2 regions of the Cytobacillus sp. BC1816 genome follow, and region 2 is predicted to be linked to the other one. Evidence: a T-box and tRNA genes for the amino acid it is inferred to sense, from the RefSeq annotation. Region 2 holds a T-box; the other holds one or more tRNA genes.

Region 1 (7,577 bases), 460 kb from region 2:
TGGCTAAGTATTGGTTTCGTTTCTGATTCAGGCTGCATAGAGTCAAGATCAACAGCTTGAAAGACCAATTGATCGAAATCATGGCTAAACTCTCTTGCCTGTTCTACCAGCTTTCTTTCCGAAGGATCCAGTAAATGGCCAATAAACTTAGCATGGTCAGCCATGATCCTTAAAAAGAAGACATTTTCTTCTATAATAGCTTCCGGTTTTGGTGCGAGTATCCCTGAGTTGAGGTCTTTTAATCGATTTGCAAAGTATGCAGCTTCTCTGCTGATATGGTCAATCAATAAAGGAAAATTATTTGAACGGATTTCGCATCTTAATGTCAGCCCCAGCACTTTCCTCTTATAGCTCCAGATGGCAGCAGCTGCTTGATAAACCTCATTATTAAATGCCTGAACCTGGCTAAGTTCTGAGTTGATTGTAAATCTGGCCAGCTTTTCCTCGATTCTTTCAAATAAAGCGATAAATTGCTGTGCTTCGGCAATTAATTGTTTCTGTTCATAGGTAAACCCTAAACTTAAAAATAGTGCATGTTCTTTCATAATCCTGGACCAAAATTTAATTTCATCCAGCGATCTAACGACTATTGGATTCGCCATGTTTTCCCCTCCCCAATTACTCACTCCTTCTCATATATATTTATGATTTTCTGCCATTATTCTTTTATTGAAGCAGATAAACCAGCTGATAAATGTAAAAACTGCTCCCAAGAAGGCAGCAGTCATTCTTTTACTCATATTTAGAAAAATCCATAAAATAGCTATAAATCAAGTAAATAACCATTGCAAACGCAGTTGAAATAAAACCCCAACCCAGCGTAATCTGCTCGATGACCAAATAGTTATTGCAAAGCTGTACAGGGGACCAGATGTATAGCCATCCTAGAGCTAAAAATAAGATAGTAAAGAAAATAATGAGAGCATGCTTCCAAAATGAACTTAGCTTTGGCCAGCTGTCCCGCAATGGCACACCGCCCAAAAATGGAAGTGAGATAAATTTAAAGACTTCCACACTCGTAAGCGTCAATGCTTCATCCATTGTCCTTGGCAGAGACCAATACACCAGAATGATTGAAAACAGCAATATACCCGGCACTCCGTTTTCATTCCATTTTGAGAAAAATTCCGTGAAGCGATTCTGAAAGAACTTTGCCATGAATATACCAGAGATCACCAGTAAAGGCATTTGCATATGCATATGGGTAATCATGATGGACTCCAGAAAATCAGCTGCAGGCGGAAGCATCAATACAAGCAGCAGGAGTAATCCGTAAACTGATGACTTCATCATTCTTCCCCTCCGCTCTCCAGAATCTCCGTTATCCGTTCAGCCGCTTCTTCAATTAAGGTGTAATCCATGACTTCAACTAACTGTCCTTTTGGATTCACCAGATAAAAGGCAGAGTTATGGGCAAAATTGCCGTATTCATCTGGAATGACAATGACGCCAAATCGATCAAGCAGAGATTCAAGCTCCATCTGTTTCGGTATCCTCGCCATTCTCCACGTTTCTCCGTCACTGCCAAAAGCCTTGCGGTAAGTTTCCAATGTTTTGGGAGTATCCCGCTTTGGATCAAAACTAATGCTCAGGAATTGAATATCTTGGCCAATATACTTTTCTGGAATCCGTTTATATACTTCAGACATATTAACCTCCAGTTCAGGACAAACAGTACCGCATGAAGTATATAAAAAGGTAATAAACACATACTTCCCTTCAAATTCTGTGAAAGAATAGGTCTTCCCGTTATTATCTTCAAGCGTTACATCCGGGAACTTGGGCTTTTCATCCATTAACTGATTAACCCTGGCTGTTTCAGCAGTAAAAGCCTGAAAGCCATCTGTGCCAATGTAAAAAAGGATCACGCCAAACACCAGTACAACCAAGCTTGAAAGTGCCGTTTTATTTTTTGGAAACATGATTCATCACTTCCTTTTAAAAGAAAGAGACAGCCCAGCACCCGAGCTATCTCTCTTTCCTTACCAGGTTTTATAAGGAGGTGAACCTGGAGGAGCATTGACAATAAAATCGACCAATGGAATGACATAAGCCATGCCGACAAGGACAATCATACACACAATCCATAACCCCCAGCGCTCTGTCCATCTAGGTGTTGGCGCTTCATCCTCTTCTACATCCGCAACAGGGAATTCTGTGTTTCCTTTTGGCGCAAAGAACATGAGGTAGAATACAGCATATACCTGCATAAGTACACCGATCATCAGAAGGGTACCACCGATAGCCAGGAAGAACAGATAAGGATCCCAGCTTAAAGCAGTTGCATTGTCAAAGTATGTTGAATAGGAAGTTCTTCTTGGAGAACCCAGCAGACCCACCCAGTGCATCGCACCGGACATGATGATCATACCGAGCGTCCATATGATCGTTTGTATAACCCCAAGTTTATTGATCTGCGGTGTCAGCATTCTTTTTGATACATAAGGAATAAGCCAGTAGCTGATACCGAAGAACGTCATGACGACAGACATGCCAAGTGTTAAGTGGAAATGACCGACAATCCACATTGTGTTATGAACTACCTGGTTCAATTGGTTTGTGCTTTGTACTATTCCTCCCGCTCCGGCAGGAATAAAAGCAGCCATCGCGATAAATGGTGCGAGGAATCGAACATCTCCCCAAGGAAGTTTCTTATACCAGCCGATAAGACCTCTTCCGCCTTTCTTTCTCGCTGTACGCTCAAATACGGCAAACATAGCATAAGCAGTCATTAATGAAGGGAAACCAATTGCCAAACTCATAAACACATGCATGTATTTCACAGGTTCAGAAATACCAGGATCAATAATCTGATGATGGAAGCCGCCGGTAATATTCATAATTACTAGTGCAATAACCACAATCCTTGTTAAAAGGTCATTCCATCTTCGGCCGCCAATAATCTTCGGTACTATAACATACCAGGCAGAGACCGCCGTTAAATACCAGATGTTTACCAGCGTATGGCCGAACGCCCAGAACAGCGTGCGTGCAACCATGACATTTATTGTCTCCACCCATCCAAAAGCCCAAGGGATAATGGTAAAAACCTCAATGGCTACAGGTATGCTTCCAAAAAATAAGAGAACAAATACACCGGTTGCAAAGAAAGAAAGAATAGGGATATGCTGGCCGGGATTCCTCTTTCGCCAGCTAGCCACATTAATAAATGCACCAAAGGCGCACATCCATACACCCAATACAATGAAGACTAAGCCGATATAGAAAATGGGTGAAGCAGCCATTGGCGGATAGAAAGTATACATAACAGATGCTTCATTCATTAAAATCGGAATCACAGCTAGGACAAATCCGAAAATCTTCATCCAGAAGCCAATCCAGGCCATCTTTCTTACCTTAGGAAGCAGTCCTCCCAGAGTATGCGATAATCCAGCATAGAAGTAACCAATTGTGAAGAAAGCCGAAAGAACGACTACCAGCAGCAGACCGTGAGCTGTAAGAACCTGATAATAGTTCAGCCATGCCGGCAATTCCAGCATTCCAGCCCGGTTCAGTCCTTGCAAAAGTCCAAGTATTCCGCCCAGCAGGATGGCTAAAAAAGCAACAGATAAATATGATTTCGTTATTTTTGCATCCTCCAGGCTAATTCCCATAACTTTATTTGCTTTATCCTTAAAAGCTTGTGTTTTTCCCGTTTGCTTAATAACTGTTTCCACTGTTATCCCCCCTTTATTTCACCGTAATGGTAGTACTCATCATCTGATGGCCTGCACCGCAGTACTCATTGCAAAGAACCAAATATTCACCCGGCTTATCAAATTTCTGAGTGATCTTTTGTACATAGCCAGGCACAACCATTGCATTTAAGTTCGTGTCAGCAACCTGAAAGCCATGCACGACATCTTTTGATGTCATAGTAAAATGAACCGTTGATCCTGCAGGAACTTCAATTTCATTTGGGGTAAAGCTGAATACCTGAAGGGTCATGACTACTTCATACTCTTTCTCGCCTACCTTTTTAATCCCGGGATTATCGAATGGCGCTGTTTCATCCACTTTTTGAGGATCAATTCGCTCTCCATAGCTTGGCGGCCCCATCTCCAGGGCGAATGTCTGATAGCCCGTAATCAGCATGAATCCAATAATCATTCCAAAGCTTAATATCAGCCATATCTTCTCCGACCGATGCATCATTTTATATCCCCCCTATAATCTGGTCATGTACAGGCCATACACAATTAAATAAGTAACAAAGATCCCAAGCCCCACAACTGTAACTGAAAAGAACGTACCCCTTAGAGAGTTATGTTCCTTTGAACTGCTCTGGACCACTTTTCGCGTTTCCACCTTCTATCAGCTCCTTAGCTTTGTTACCTACATCATAGTTGAGAAGGGTTTTCATAAAAGTGAAATGAATCACACTTTTTTCATATATTCGCAGGCAAAGATGCTGAGATATAAGCAAAAACACAGTAATATCAAGGTTTTCCTCCATTGAATTCTATACTGGCAAGCATGACGATTCACAAATAGTTCACAAAAGATCTACTCACGAATAACCCCATGCTAATGGGGAGTCTTAAGATCTCGCTTCTTCATATTCGCTTTTCTTCTTTAGGTACAATTAGACTTTTTGTCACTTATATCCCCTTTCCCGTTGTCTTAGGAATGATTAATCCTCTTTCGTTCCCTTGCATTCAAACTTCCTAACTTACAGGAAGAAATTTAAACGAAACTCCATCATCTACTTTTCTTTATTTTAAAAAAACCTGTCTCTCTAAGAGACAGGCTTTATACATATTGATTGATACAAAGATTTGGGAACAGAAGCTTTTAAATAGGTATCCCATAACCATTTCAAGAAAAGTTTCTATAAACAAAAAAACCAATCCCTATTGGAATTAGTTTGAAAATGGTATGTATAATGGTGGGCCTAAATGGACTCGAACCATCGACCTCACGCTTATCAGGCGTGCGCTCTAACCAGCTGAGCTATAGGCCCATATGTTGGAGCGGGTGAAGGGAATCGAACCCTCATCATCAGCTTGGAAGGCTGAGGTTTTACCACTAAACTACACCCGCATATGATTATCAGTTGGAGGCAACACCCGGATTTGAACCGGGGATGGAGGTTTTGCAGACCTCTGCCTTACCACTTGGCTATGCTGCCTTAAAAATGGCTGGGCTAGCAGGATTCGAACCTGCGAGTGACGGAGTCAAAGTCCGGTGCCTTACCGCTTGGCTATAGCCCAATAATAATGCTGTCTAAAAGAATAATGGGGCGATTGATGGGAATCGAACCCACGAATGTCGGAGCCACAATCCGATGCGTTAACCACTTCGCCACAACCGCCACTATCCTACTGGCAGGGGTAGCAGGAATCGAACCCACATCAAAGGTTTTGGAGACCTTCGTTTTACCATTAAACTATACCCCTATATAAATGGTGGAGGGGGGCAGATTCGAACTGCCGAACCCGAAGGAGCGGATTTACAGTCCGCCGCGTTTAGCCACTTCGCTACCCCTCCAAGTCTGAAAAGACTAAGGAAATGGTGGCTCAGGACGGAATCGAACCGCCGACACAAGGATTTTCAGTCCTTTGCTCTACCGACTGAGCTACTGAGCCACATATTATTTACTTTTTGTAAAAATGGCGGTCCGGACGGGACTCGAACCCGCGACCTCCTGCGTGACAGGCAGGCATTCTAACCAACTGAACTACCGGACCAGATTGCGGGGGCAGGATTTGAACCTGCGACCTTCGGGTTATGAGCCCGACGAGCTACCGGACTGCTCCACCCCGCGATAGTATTATTTATGTGATTTTTCCATGCTCACATCTAGCATTTCATCTCGCAGCTTATTCAATGAAGTACCGCCCCGATTTCAGAAAGATTATTCGGGCGTGCTCCACCCCGCGATAGTATTATTAAATAAAATCTGGAGGAGGAAAGGGGATTCGAACCCCTGCGCGGTTTGACCCGCCTGTCGGTTTTCAAGACCGATCCCTTCAGCCTGACTTGGGTATTCCTCCGAAAAATAAGCATATTGGTAGCGGCGGAGGGGATCGAACCCCCGACCTCACGGGTATGAACCGTACGCTCTAGCCAGCTGAGCTACACCGCCATTATGACTAAATATTTATGGTGGAGCCTAGCGGGATCGAACCGCTGACCTCCTGCGTGCAAAGCAGGCGCTCTCCCAGCTGAGCTAAGGCCCCATGTAATAAAAGAAGTGTCGCTGGTCGGGAAGACAGGATTCGAACCTGCGACCCCTTGGTCCCAAACCAAGTGCTCTACCAAGCTGAGCTACTCCCCGTAATATGGCGCGCCCGAGAGGAGTCGAACCCCTAACCTTTTGATCCGTAGTCAAACGCTCTATCCAATTGAGCTACGGGCGCAAAATAATGGAGCGGAAGACGGGATTCGAACCCGCGACCCCCACCTTGGCAAGGTGATGTTCTACCACTGAACTACTTCCGCTTAAAATGGTGCGGGTGAAGGGAGTCGAACCCCCACGCCTTGCGGCGCCAGATCCTAAGTCTGGTGCGTCTGCCAATTCCGCCACACCCGCAATATGAAATTAAAATGGTGAGCCATGAAGGACTCGAACCTTCGACCCTCTGATTAAAAGTCAGATGCTCTACCGACTGAGCTAATGGCTCATACCTTTAGAAGAGCAAATCGCTCGTTCAAAAGTTATGGTGGAGGATGACGGGATCGAACCGCCGACCCTCTGCTTGTAAGGCAGATGCTCTCCCAGCTGAGCTAATCCTCCAAAATGGTGACCCCTACGGGATTCGAACCCGTGTTACCGCCGTGAAAGGGCGGTGTCTTAACCGCTTGACCAAGGGGCCATATAAAATTACCCAATTAGGGTGCCCGGCAGCGTCCTACTCTCACAGGGGGACAGCCCCCAACTACCATCGGCGCTGAGAAGCTTAACTTCCGTGTTCGGTATGGGAACGGGTGTGACCTTCTCGCTATCGCCACCGGACTATTTGGTTGAAGAAACTTCGTTCCCTCAAAACTAGATAATGCATGAAGAAGCATATGCCGAGAATTCACCAATGACTTGTCTAGCTTCGGCTCCTAACTTCTCGGCCGTTTCGATCCGTCCCTCCAAATCCCAAAACCAGGATTTGAATAGCCGGCTCTCCAACGTCTCTCGAAGTTGAACAGTCGCCTCCGCTTTTCGTTTTGGTTAAGTCCTCGATCGATTAGTATCAGTCAGCTCCACATGTCGCCACGCTTCCACCTCTGACCTATCAACCTGATCATCTTTCAGGGATCTTACTAGCTTGACGCTATGGGAAATCTCATCTCGAGGGGGGCTTCATGCTTAGATGCTTTCAGCACTTATCCCTTCCGCACATAGCTACCCAGCGATGCCTTTGGCAAGACAACTGGTACACCAGCGGTGCGTCCATCCCGGTCCTCTCGTACTAAGGACAGCTCCTCTCAAATTTCCTGCGCCCACGACGGATAGGGACCGAACTGTCTCACGACGTTCTGAACCCAGCTCGCGTACCGCTTTAATGGGCGAACAGCCCAACCCTTGGGACCGACTACAGCCCCAGGATGCGATGAGCCGACATCGAGGTGCCAAACCTCCC
Region 2 (7,577 bases):
ATCTATGGTTTTAAAGCCAATCCTCATAATCCTCTTCCACTATATCGCTGATCAGCAGAGATTCAAACCTTCTGTAAAGCTCCTGGATGTCGGGATTGCTGTTAATCAGCGGCAGCTTGTTTTGATAGTCTTCTACCGACTTAAAAAAACTGATTTCTGTCCACTTTGTCTCATCTATCATGTTTTTTAACATTTTTGTATGAACATCGATGTACTTCCGGTAGATTTGACCGGCTTTCTGCTGGATCAGCAGCAGTTCCTGTTCGTTTTCGGGTCGGATATGATATTGATAGAGTTTTATATGCATGGCAGCTCCTTTAGTTTTTGGCGTTTTGGCGAAGTTTGGGATGTTATTTAGCGATTTTTTGTGTTTATAGGCGAAATCCAATTTTTGAGTGACATTCAGATAAAAAGATGCTAGCCCGCATCAGTTTTTCAACCTCCCAGCTTCTTGTAGAAGCCCAATGCTTCTATTAAAAACTCCCTATCATACCCTGTCTTATCATGAATCCTGGCTGCCCATTCTTCAATAGTATCCATAGGGGCGTCATGATACAGGCCTTCTGTTGTACTGAGGAAGCTTTTCCAATTATAAAATTCCCAATGGGCGGTTTCGTTTTTATAGAGGATCCGCTGTTCCAGCAATGCCTTTGGATAAATAGTGTTTTGAGATCGCTCAGCTGCTTCCAGGAAAATGTTCATGTCTGCCGCATCCGTATCATAACTCTGCCGAGATATTTTCCCGTTCGGCCGGTGATAGGCAATTACCAGCTGTCCGTCTTCAGATGAGACCTGAACATCTGCTGCCGGGAAAAATCCGCTTACTTTTTCCGGCGTAAAGTCTCTTGCCTCTTGATCAATTAATATGGGCTGCAGCCATTGGTCGCCCAGGTCACATAGAAAGCGGCGCCTCTCTTCATCCACTGCCACCACTGCCGCATGGGCTGAAGGTGTTTTCAATTCGTGGCCAACCGGATAGGCATGGATTCCAGCCTGCTTAAAATCATGAAGGAGCCAGATCGCCAGGTCAAAACAGTTTCCAGTAATGCCATACTGAGCATGGTGCTCCTTCATTAAGGAAACCTCCCGCTGCTTTTTAATGCCGGCTTTATTGTAAAACCATGCTTTTGTCAGGGTCTCCATCGGAAAGCGATCAAATTTTTTCCAAACTGACAAAATCGAATGGGGTGCGTTCAACAAAATCATCCTTTCATATAAATACCTTTTTACTATTCTTTTTCTATTGTAAAATTCCTCTTCCTTTTGTTTGAACTGCGATGTATGATAGAGTATTTTCAGAAGAATGTATTTAAAGGAGGCTTCGTTATGGCCAAGTACAGAGGATACATAGGAACATACACAAAGGGTGAAAGTGAAGGGATTTATTCATTCATTCTGGATGCAGAAGCAGGCAGAATTTCCGATGTGAAAACGGCAGCGAAACTGGATAACCCCACTTATTTAACAATCAGCCAGGGTAATCAACTTTTATACTCGGTTGCTAAGGAAGGCGAATCCGGCGGAGTAGCTGCATATCGTTTGGACATCAGCAGCGGTTCACTTGAAAAAATCAATAGCCAGGTGGCAGAGGGCTCTCCCCCTTGCCATGTCAGTGTGGATTCATCCGCACGAAATGTTTTCAGTGCAAACTACCATAAAGGGACTGTGGAGTCCTACTTAACAAATGAAGACGGCTCTCTAAACCCTGCTGTCTCAGTCATTGAACATAGTGGATCCGGTCCTGACAGCAGGCAGGAAAAACCCCATACTCACTATGCAGGACTTACTCCCGACGAAAAGTATTTAGTTGCAGTTGACCTGGGAACGGATCAGGTGATTACGTATGAAGTGAATGATGGAATTCTGAAGGAAAAATGCATCCTGTCTGTAAAGCCTGGAAGCGGTCCTAGACACCTTGTGTTCCATCCAAATGGAAGGTACGCCTATGTGATGACTGAGTTTAGTTCAGAGGTTCTTTTGCTTCAGTATCATGCGGATGGAAGCTTAGTTCAAAAGCAGGCCATTTCAACGATTCCGGAAGGTTTTACGGAAAATAACCAGGGAAGCGCCATTCATATTGCTTCAGACGGCCGCTTCATTTATGCCGGCAACCGCGGACACGACAGCATTGCGGTGTTCTCCGTCAATCCGGATAATGGAGAGCTTGCCTTTGTGGAACATGCCTCCACAGAAGGAAACTGGCCGCGCGACTTTGTGCTGGATCCAACCGAAAAATTTGTGATTGGTTCCAACCAGAATTCCAGCAATATTGTTTTGTATTCCCGTGATGAGAATACCGGGAAGCTTTCATTACTTCAATCTGATGTTATGGTTCCGGATCCGGTTTGTGTGAAGTTTTTACATGTGTAAGTAAAGCGGAAGAGCCTTGCCCACCCCGACACCCCGAGGGGGCAGGCTCTGTAGCTGGACAGGAAGAAACAGGGTGAGACACTGCTTTTCGCAGAATCTCACCCCTTTTTTATACACTAATTTTAAAAGCAATCTTCCCCCATTGTTCCGCGTTTTCGAGTCTGTCAAAAGCTTGCTCGAAATCTTCCAGCGGAAGCGCCTGATCCAATACCGGCCTGATTTGATGCTTTTCAATAAACTGGAGCATTTCATGGTATTCCTCCGCGCTGCCCATTGTTGAGCCAAGCAGGTTTTGCTGGGCATAAAAGAGGCTGCGGAGATTTAGTTCCAGCTGATCTCCTGTGGAGGAGCCAAATGTTACTATGGTGCCGCCATTACGCAGGATTTCGAGCGATTTATTGAACGTCGCGGGGCCAACTGATTCAATGACAAGATCCACCTTCTCCCCGCCAAGCACTCCATTCCAGTCTTCTCCGCTGTTCAGGGCTTTATCCGCACCGAGTTCAAGTGCTCTCTGACATTTTTCCTCCGAACGGGAAGCTGCGTAAACGGTTGCTCCCGCTGCTTTTGCGAATTGCATTAAGAAAGTCGCAACGCCCCCTCCAATACCAGGAATGAACACCTTCATGCCTGACTGAAGCTTTCCTCTTGTGAACAATGCTCTGTAGGCGGTTAGTGCTGCTAGGGATAGGACGCCCGCTTCCTCCCAAGTTAAATACGCCGGCTTGGGTGCCGCGTTTTCAGCCGGAATGATAATATATTCGGCAAATGTGCCATGAAATGGAAAGCCGATGATTTCAAAGCCTGCCGGAGGTGCATCACTCTTTTCCTTCCAGCCCAGTCCGGGATTGATGAGAACTTCATCGCCTGGCTTTACATCTGTAACCCCTTCTCCGACTGCGTCAATGATTCCCGCCCCGTCTGAACCGATGACAAGCGCTGGATCTTCTGGCTTGTGGCGATTCAGGACAAATAAATCACGATGGTTCAAGCCTGCCGTTTTTAATTTCACCCTGACCTCGCCTTTACCCGGATCGGACTTTTCCAGTTCACCATAAGATAATCCGGCGCGGCCAGTTTTTCCTTCATGAATGATCGCTTTCATTTCCTCCACCTGCTTTTCTTTAAAAATTTCGTCTATTCTATCATAGCTTGAAAGTGCCAGGAGGAAAAAGCGATTTGCCTGCTTTGCAGAGCTAAGCCTTAGTTTCACAAATTTTCTTGTGCCTGCTTGAAGAACTAATCCGTCTGTGATTTTTAAGAGCATCTGAACATCGCCGAAAATTGTTTTTTAATTGGACATTTTCTCTTTGCCCTCCAGGCCTTCAAGGAGCGGCATCAGGATGACCACCTGCTTTTTTTTTGGAAATGCTTCCTGCAGATGGCGTCCCATCAGGACATTGAAGTGCCGATTATTGCCGCCAAGCTCGATATCGCTTTCGAGTACCCCCGAGTCATAGCCCTCTGCATCTGTAGGTAGAAAAATTCGTGGACAGGCGCTCTGAAAAGTCATTGCGTTCCAGCAGCAGGCGGGCAACTGTAATGCTGGCAGACAATCGGATAACGAATTCGAACTGGAGGTCCGATAGCCATGCTGAGTTATAGTGAAGATCAACCTTATCCATGTCCAGCTCTTTGCTGAATTGCTCAAAGTATGTTTTGGCATTATGCTTCACCTCTTCATCGGTGAGCTGGTTTCGGACTCCCGATTTGCCTGTCGGGTCGCCCATTTTTCCGGTGAAATCCCCAATAATCAGCTGGATGATATGTCCGTTCTCCTCGAACTGTTTTAATTTATTCAGCACAACCTATGGACATCCGGGTGCAGAAGAGGGTCTGGACCCAGCTTAATGTTTAAAGGCTGGTTTTGAATAATGGATTTGGCTATTTTATTCTTTAGCTCCGCTTCAGTCAGAACTCCTGGACACCGGCGATAAACCTCCAGCTGCCTCTCTGTTTCGAGTTTTTGCTGGGCTGTTAATTTTCCATGTTCCCCATCCTTCCTGTTATCGGAATACAAAAAACCACGCCCCTAAAGTAAGGGACGTGGCAAACGCGGTACCACCCTTTTTGAAGACTGCTCTTCCACTCGGGGGATTAACGGACCGTGCCGTTCCCTGCTGCTCCTGTTCACAGAGAAGTTCAAGAAGGTAATTCACTGTTATCGATGTGCTGGTTTTCACCGTGCATCAGCTCTCTAAAACAGGGAGATAAGCAGCTGCTTATTTCTTTCATTACGTTAAAATTTAAAATTTTCATTATTTTAGCGGAATGGAAGGCACTGTTCAAGTGTATTTTCGCAAGCAATATTAAATGAAGGTTTTTTGGAAGGAATTTCAACCATAATACTATATAAAAACCAGGAACATGCAATGCCCCTGGTCCATGGTTATTTCGTTAAAATAATCGGTCCTTCTTTTGTGATGACAATGGTATGTTCACATTGGGCGACATGGCTTTTGTTAGGTGTAACGAACGTCCAGCCGTCGCTCATTTCCCTTACTTCTTCATCTCCGCTTGAAATAAAAGGCTCGAAGGCGACAACCATGCCTTCTCTTAACAGCTGTTTATCCCATGGATCAAAATAGTTCAGGATATGGTCCGGCTTTTCATGAAGGGAGCGGCCGATACCGTGTCCAGTCAGATTCATGATAACGTTGAATCCATTGTTTTTAGCAACTTTGTGAACTGTCTTTCCGACAAGGCTCAGCTTGCCGCCCGGCTTTAATTTTTTTACTCCTTCATCGAATGCCTCCTGAGCCGCATCACATAATTTTTGCAGCTTCTCGTCTTCACCAACGACAAATGATAGGCCTGTGTCTGCGAAGAAGCCATCCTTTGATCCTGAAACATCAATATTTACAAGATCGCCCTCTTTAATCACTCGGCTTCCCGGAATGCCATGGGCCACCTCTTCATTCACGCTTATGCATGTGAAGCCTGGAAAATCGTATTCTCCTTTAGGGCCTGAAATCGCTCCGTGCTTTTCAAAAAGCTCTCCGGCAAAGTCATCAAGTTCCTTCGTTGTTACTCCCGGCTTTGTACTTTCAATCATCGCATCGCGAATCTCCGCGACAATTATGCCGATTTCCTTCAATTTTGCTAATTCTTCCTCATTTTTTACAATCATAAGAATCCTGCCTTTTCTTTTGTTGTTATTTCTCTATTATAATCTAAATGTGGCACGCTTAATAAGATTTCGCCTTTTCACTTGCTAAAACCCTAATAATCAACAGGGAAGTGACAAGGCCTGTTAAGGAAAACAGCAAGACTTCAAGCAGATTTCCTCCTCCTTCATTTAATTTAGAAGGGCTGGGTGTTCTTCCTTCTCCACTCAGTATCTGTCCATAAAAATCCTCATTTCCTGATAAGCCTGCACTTGAACCATTCCATTGGGACCGGCGACGGGAACTAGAAAGCGGGCTTCCTTTGTTTTCTCCAAAAATAACAGGAACTTGCCGCCCTCCTGCTGAAATTCCTCTGCCCAACCATTATCGTGACTATCAATGCCTGCCGTAATGATTTCTCCTGCTTCTCCTTTATATACCTTTTCGACTTGAAACTGTCTTCCATAAAAAATACCCTTGCTTGATTTTTGTTTACTTTTAAAATTATATGTTCCCAGCACAATCACTTGTGAGCGGAATTTGACCTTTTCAGGATTAAGTTCAATCCATTTTGATGCAAATGATGGTGAACTCCCTGCCAGCAAAAGCGCAAAAAGTATGAAGAACACCTTTCTCATTGAACTCTTCCCTTCAATCATACCTTTGATTGAACTATCTGCTCACGCATCGAATGCAGCACACACTTATAATAGTAATCCTGGTGCGGGACAAAATCCGTTTTCCTTACATCTAAGGAGTTGGGGATTCTTATGCCATTATCCACCTGGAATCCTTCTGCCTCAATGAGCTCTGTTCCGCCAAACCACAATCCATAAAACTCCTCCAATGCAATCCGGTAAATCCCAGTAACCTCTTCAGGCTGCGGGCTAAACTCTTCTAAGGAATAATTGCTGTGATATAGGAAAACGTGGGCCAGTTCTTTGTCGATAAAATTTTCTTTCTCTGCGATGTAATCAATGACACCCAGTGGCACCAAGTCCGCAAAATCAACATAAATCCCCAGTTCTTCCTCCACTTCCCTCATGCCGTCCATGACAGATTCATGGCTTAAAAGGTGGCCAGCGGCAGTTATGTCCAAAAGTCCAGGGTAATCCTTCTTCTCCTTGCTGCGGTATTGAAAATAAATATAATCCTGATCTTTTTCCCTGCTGACGAACCAGCAATGAAATGTTTCATGCCAGTGGCCTTGTTTATGGACCTCCTCACGAGATGCGACACCGATTTGTTTTCGGTTATGATCAAATATATTCAGAAGTTCTGTCTCCAATTAAATGGCCCCCTTGATTATATAGCTATTGAATATTTCATGCGGGTCTGCCTGATATAAATCCCGATACCTCGCAATTTTCTCCTGCTCTGCATAATGCCTTGCCATTTTATAAGCAAAAGTATAGCCGGCAAATATCGGGATGCCCATCTCTTTATTGCCAAAACAGATTTTGCTTTTCAAAAATTCGTCTGCTGTATTCAGGTTTTGCCGGGCAATTTCCATATAGTTCTGCTCGATTTCCTCAGTAAATTCCTGCTTCCACCAGCGTTTATCCTTGTAAAGTGAAAGACTGAAATGCTCAGCGCCCCCCTCCATTTTGTACCAGTCCGCAAGAGTAAAGGTTTCCAATGTAAGATTGTAGATCGGATTTTCAGGGGAAGCATGATGGAGCTCATGGGCAAGCATATATTTTAAAAAGTCGGGGTCCGGCTGAGGAGGTATTGCAAGGAAAATGGTATCAGGACCTATTGTATAGCCATTTGTCCACAAAGATTGATCTACATTCTGAAACCATGGGAAAGGAAGGGCAGGCACGATTATTATGGTTAGGCTTTCAAAGTGAAGATGTCTCTCAGCTTCTCTGCACGTTTCTTCTGCGGTTGCTTCGATTTCCTCAGGATTCCAGCAGTATTTAAGAGCCTCCGCTTCTGGCAAAGCTGCAAATTTAAATAGCTGAAATCTTTTGGCCAGCTGTTCCCAGTTCTGCATCCAGGAATTGCTGCCGATCAAGGGACTGATTTGAGATTGAAGGAAGCCCTTTAGGTTTATCCGGTTTTCAATTAGTTCTTCTGGTGTAATTTGATTGAGGG

The links. The T-box of region 2 lies ahead of tyrS (tyrosine--tRNA ligase). A T-box ahead of a tRNA ligase gene usually reads a tRNA of that ligase, here a tRNA-Tyr.
Region 1: it has a tRNA-Tyr gene. The T-box ahead of tyrS (tyrosine--tRNA ligase) is inferred to sense a tRNA for this amino acid. The anticodon was not compared.

The regions. Positions count from the first base shown of each region.
Region 1 covers NZ_CP195611.1:480,009-487,585, reverse strand. Annotated here, with positions in the region: gene ACR42H_RS02605 (DUF2935 domain-containing protein) at 1-602, opposite strand, end outside; gene ACR42H_RS02600 (hypothetical protein) at 733-1,293, opposite strand; gene ACR42H_RS02595 (SCO family protein) at 1,290-1,922, opposite strand; gene ACR42H_RS02590 (cbb3-type cytochrome c oxidase subunit I) at 1,983-3,677, opposite strand; gene ACR42H_RS02585 (cytochrome c oxidase subunit II) at 3,691-4,155, opposite strand; gene ACR42H_RS02580 (cytochrome c oxidase subunit 2A) at 4,168-4,308, opposite strand; tRNA gene ACR42H_RS02575 (tRNA-Ile) at 4,887-4,963, opposite strand; tRNA gene ACR42H_RS02570 (tRNA-Gly) at 4,970-5,043, opposite strand; tRNA gene ACR42H_RS02565 (tRNA-Cys) at 5,058-5,131, opposite strand; tRNA gene ACR42H_RS02560 (tRNA-Gln) at 5,139-5,213, opposite strand; tRNA gene ACR42H_RS02555 (tRNA-His) at 5,239-5,314, opposite strand; tRNA gene ACR42H_RS02550 (tRNA-Trp) at 5,326-5,399, opposite strand; tRNA gene ACR42H_RS02545 (tRNA-Tyr) at 5,407-5,490, opposite strand; tRNA gene ACR42H_RS02540 (tRNA-Phe) at 5,513-5,588, opposite strand; tRNA gene ACR42H_RS02535 (tRNA-Asp) at 5,614-5,690, opposite strand; tRNA gene ACR42H_RS02530 (tRNA-Met) at 5,694-5,767, opposite strand; tRNA gene ACR42H_RS02525 (tRNA-Ser) at 5,904-5,996, opposite strand; tRNA gene ACR42H_RS02520 (tRNA-Met) at 6,012-6,088, opposite strand; tRNA gene ACR42H_RS02515 (tRNA-Ala) at 6,107-6,182, opposite strand; tRNA gene ACR42H_RS02510 (tRNA-Pro) at 6,204-6,280, opposite strand; tRNA gene ACR42H_RS02505 (tRNA-Arg) at 6,286-6,362, opposite strand; tRNA gene ACR42H_RS02500 (tRNA-Gly) at 6,370-6,444, opposite strand; tRNA gene ACR42H_RS02495 (tRNA-Leu) at 6,451-6,535, opposite strand; tRNA gene ACR42H_RS02490 (tRNA-Lys) at 6,551-6,626, opposite strand; tRNA gene ACR42H_RS02485 (tRNA-Val) at 6,664-6,739, opposite strand; tRNA gene ACR42H_RS02480 (tRNA-Glu) at 6,744-6,818, opposite strand; rRNA gene rrf (5S ribosomal RNA) at 6,842-6,958, opposite strand; rRNA gene ACR42H_RS02470 (23S ribosomal RNA) at 7,162-7,577, opposite strand, start outside.
Region 2 covers NZ_CP195611.1:944,573-952,149, reverse strand. Annotated here, with positions in the region: gene ACR42H_RS05090 (hypothetical protein) at 11-307, opposite strand; gene ACR42H_RS05085 (hypothetical protein) at 436-1,200, opposite strand; gene ACR42H_RS05080 (lactonase family protein) at 1,327-2,370, shown strand; gene ACR42H_RS05075 (zinc-binding dehydrogenase) at 2,480-3,475, opposite strand; partial or broken gene tyrS (tyrosine--tRNA ligase) at 3,668-4,390, opposite strand; T-box leader at 4,408-4,614, opposite strand; gene map (type I methionyl aminopeptidase) at 4,760-5,500, opposite strand; gene ACR42H_RS05060 (hypothetical protein) at 5,705-6,115, opposite strand; gene ACR42H_RS05055 (NUDIX hydrolase) at 6,133-6,765, opposite strand; gene ACR42H_RS05050 (DUF2268 domain-containing putative Zn-dependent protease) at 6,766-7,577, opposite strand, start outside.